2 regions of the Shewanella psychromarinicola genome follow, and region 2 is predicted to be linked to the other one. Evidence: predicted binding sites of a transcription regulator. Region 2 holds the regulator's gene; the other holds the start of a gene.
What was found. The regulator MetJ, encoded in region 2, represses methionine synthesis genes. The targets are predictions, from matches to a motif close to TAGACGTCTAGACGTCTA.
Positions count from the first base shown of each region.

Region 1: the regulator MetJ is predicted to act here: its motif matches at 1,163-1,180, upstream of metH (methionine synthase).

Region 1 covers NZ_CP034073.1:5,087,302-5,089,511, forward strand. The annotation lists gene EGC80_RS22095 (TetR/AcrR family transcriptional regulator) at 1-493, opposite strand, end outside; gene metH (methionine synthase) at 1,355-2,210, shown strand, end outside.
Region 2 covers NZ_CP034073.1:1,707,540-1,709,749, reverse strand. The annotation lists gene metB (cystathionine gamma-synthase) at 1-538, opposite strand, end outside; gene metJ (met regulon transcriptional regulator MetJ) at 748-1,062, shown strand; gene EGC80_RS07395 (sulfite exporter TauE/SafE family protein) at 1,138-1,884, shown strand; gene EGC80_RS07390 (c-type cytochrome) at 2,202-2,210, shown strand, end outside.

The DNA.
Region 1 (2,210 bases), 1.8 Mb from region 2:
TCAGTTGAGCGCAATGGATATCAACATCATCGTGCAACAGTCCCTTAGCTTCGAGTTTATCAAACATCATGATGTCATCCACATTGACAATTTCGTTAAACACCTTGGTTATCTCTTTATTTTCAGGAATACTTTGATCTAGGCCTGCCAGACGGAAAATTAATCTTGGGAAATGGGGATGCGCTGACATCACTTGATAGTAGGTCTGCATCAAGCTTGCCGGGCCATGGGCTTGTTTTTCTTTATTCACCTTGTAGAGCTCTTGTTTCACTGGAGCGGCCGTCTCTCGCAACATCGCGATAAACAGATTTTGTTTAGAGCCAAAGTAATAGCGAATAAGCCCGGGATCAGTGCCTGCAAGCGCCGCGACATCACGAACGGTAACCTGAGAGTAGTCACGTTCGACAAAAAGAGACCTTGCAGCCTGAATAAGCTTATCGCGATTTTGGGTCTCTCCACTGGGGCGTCCCACTTTATTCTTGCTATCAGGCATACAGAATTCCTCAGTTAAAGAATTATTTTAAGAGCAGAGCACATTAATTGGCAGTGAAATAATTCCACAAAATCAGCGATAACGAAGAATACAGCTATTAACAAGTTGTTAAATATGAATAAAAAACTATAACAGCATGAGTATAACCCTTTATGTTTAGCGGGGAGGTGATTTGGTTAATGCTTTAGAACCTTTGTATAACCATGTAGGGTTTTTATCTCGGTTTTTTATCTAGTACCTTCTGGCAGAAGACGGTATCTGTCATTAAACGTTTCTCCCTATGCTGCAATATTGGCTACATCCTAGGCTTTACCGCTTTTCAAGCTTGTGACAAAAATTGGCAATATGTTGCTGAAACAGCTTGAGTTCCGCCCTATAACTCAACTCGGTTTTAAAGCCATAGTATGTTGTAATTTGGATGCTCAGGTGTTCGGCCTCATTGGGCTTGTCATCCTCAACCGGTTTGACGACAAGCAGCCTGAAGTAATCGAATAAGATAATAAACATATATTGATAATAAATTTTTATTAAACAGAGGCTTAGATCAATAAAAACACCTGCTATTATGTTGATTGATTGAACATTTCTGCGGCTAACTGACGTCCCCCATCGCTTAACCCAAGTAGAAGTTAAATCAGCCTTGCTCTGGCGGTGAAAACTCGCGTAGTATAGACGTCTATACGTTTATATGTCCAAAAGGCTATCTTAAAAGGTAATCATTTAGAAGATGCGCATTGTAAGCAGCAATTGTAATCAACCGTTGTACACAGCAATGATGTTATCGCCCTATTATTGTAAAAATAAGGGTATGCTTATCTCAATCAAGGTATCAAGCAACATAGTGATAAAAAGGTAACTATTATGGCTAAATCGACTTCTTACAGTCAAACACTTGAACAACTTAATGCCTTGTTAGCGCAGCGTATTGTGATTTTAGATGGTGCCATGGGCACCATGATCCAAGACCATAAGTTGGAAGAAGAAGATTATCGTGGTGAGCGCTTTAAAGATTGGCATTGCGATGTTAAAGGCAACAATGACTTATTAGTACTCAGCCAAGCGCAAATCATTAAAGATATTCATACTCAGTACCTATTGAACGGTGCCGACATTATTGAAACCAATACCTTTAACGCTACCACGATTGCTATGGCCGACTACGACATGCAGTCACTGGCCGCCGAAATTAACTTAGCCGGTGCCAGAATTGCCCGCCAAGCTGCCGACGAAGTGGCTGCGCAAACAGGCTTGCCACGTTACGTTGCTGGCGTATTAGGGCCAACTAACCGCACCTGTTCTATCAGCCCAGACGTGAACGACCCAGGGTTTCGTAATGTCAGCTTTGATCAACTCGTCGAAGCCTATGTCGAATCGACCAGCGCCTTAATCGAAGGCGGCGCCGATATCATTATGGTTGAAACCATTTTTGATACCTTAAACGCCAAAGCCGCCCTATTTGCGATTGAAAAAGTATTTGATCAACTTGGCGATCGCTTACCCGTTATGATCTCCGGCACCATCACCGACGCATCGGGCCGCACCTTAACCGGCCAAACTACCGAAGCGTTTTATAACTCACTGCGCCACATTAAGCCGTTATCCATTGGCCTTAACTGCGCCCTTGGGCCAAAAGAGCTGCGTCCTTACGTTGAAGAATTGTCACGTATTGCCGAGTGTTATGTTTCCGCCCATCCAAATGCGGGCTTACCCAACGAGT
Region 2 (2,210 bases):
TTGGCGATAAAAAGGTGTTATCTACCGCCACTAACGCACCGACGTCATGGCAGGCTCGGCTAATAGCACTAATATCGACCACCCGCAGCAGTGGATTCGATGGCGTTTCTAACCAGACCATTTTCGGTTTTTGGGCAATGGCTTGGTTCAATGCTTGTGCATCAGTTTGATCAACAACCAACAACTTAAATTGACCTTTTTTAGCCAAATGCGTAAATAGGCGATAACTACCACCATAACAATCATGCGGCACCACTAATAAATCATCTGGACCAAGTAAGCTAGTCACTAAGGTAATGGCGGCCATGCCAGTACAGGTCACTACACCTGTAGCGCCTTGCTCAAGTTTGGCCAGCGCTTCACCTAAAATACAGCGGGTCGGATTACCCGATCGGCTGTAATCAAACTCGCGCGGATTGTTGTGACCATCGAAGGAATAATTGGTTGATAAATAAATTGGGGGCACTATGGCGCCATGCTGTGTGTCTGTTTCAATACCCTGGCGAACGGCCAATGTGGCGCTTTGATGCTTAGTCATAATTGACTCCTAAAAATGTCACAAACACACAAAGAGATGTCTAGACGTCTAAATCTACCGAAGAGATCTTCATCCGTCAACAAAAATAGACGCTTAGACGTCTAAACATCAAGAAATCTATTTGCATCGAGATTAAATATTCGCAATAATTTGACTAGAGAGTGTAACGGTTTAAAATCTGCACCGTATTTATCGTTAAGGGTAAGTTAATGACTGAATGGAATGGCGAATATATCAGCCCATATGCCGAACACGGCAAAAAAAGTGAACAAGTAAAAAAGATAACAGTTTCTATACCTCTAAAAGTACTAAAAATACTGACAGATGAGCGTACCAGACGCCAGATAAACAATCTGCGTCATGCAACCAACAGTGAACTGCTGTGCGAAGCATTTTTGCATGCGTACACAGGTCAACCTTTGCCTTATGATATTGATTTATCAAAAGATCAACCTGACAGCATTCCAAGTGAAGCGAAAAAATTAATGGATGATATGGGGATCGAGTGGGAAGAGCTCGAATAATTCACTGGTTAGTGATTACCTCACAAACTGTTAAACTGCCCTTTTAAGAAGCAGTGATGTTGTTAACGAGAATTTATGATGCCATTTATCGATCCAACAACCTTGATACTGGCATCAGTTATCGTGTTTTTTGGCGCACTAACCCAAAGCTTAATTGGTTTTGGGTTAGCCGTTGTTGCCAGCCCGCTGCTGTACATTGTTAATCCTCAATTAGTCCCAGTGCCCATTATTGCCATGGGTTTTGCTATCTCTGCCATGACACTTTTTCGAGAGCGCGGACACTTACAGTTTAATGGTCTGCAATATGCGCTATTAGGCCGTATTCCTGGGGGATTCTTAGGTGCTGGATTATTATTGTTTGCGCCCCAACCCATATTAGGCTTAATTATTGCGGCTATTGTGTTTATTGCCGTGATCCTGAGTACCTATCGCGTTACCGCACCAATAAATCGCAGCAGTTTATTTATCGCCGGGGTATTTTCGGGCATATTTGCTAATATCGCTGCCATTGGAGGTCCACCAATGGCTATATTGCTTGCAGACAAAGATGCCAGTCAATTTCGAGCCGCATTATCAGCCTTCTTTGTCTTTAGCTCATTAATTGCGCTAGCTATTCTAGCTGTTGTTGGCTTAGTTGAGCTCAAGCACTTATGGTTATCACTGTTGTTATTGCCTTCAGTGATTGCGGGCTACCTTGTCGCTGGCCGATTAATTGGCCGCATCGATAAAGAAAAAACCCGTATGGCGACATTAATATTATGTAGCATTAGCGCAACAATATTGGTCATCATGTCGGTCAACACATTAATCTCTGCTAATTAATCTCTGCCTATTAACAGCCCCTTTTTTTTATCGCATACGATTCAGACATAAACAACAACACATTCTTATATGTGGCCGAACATCTATCACTACCTAGTACCATGTTACCTAACAAAATTTTATCCTCTGCACAATAGATCTGCATCACAGTTGTTCATTAGATTTCTTTCAATTAACTTTTTTTCAATTAGATTTTTCTCATGAATATGATCTACTTCAAATTAACAATACCTATTTTTAGGTAACATTCTTTACAGCAAAGAAATGATCACATGTTGCTAATGCTTCAACCATAAAAAAGCTCTATAGAGGATAAAATGATGAAC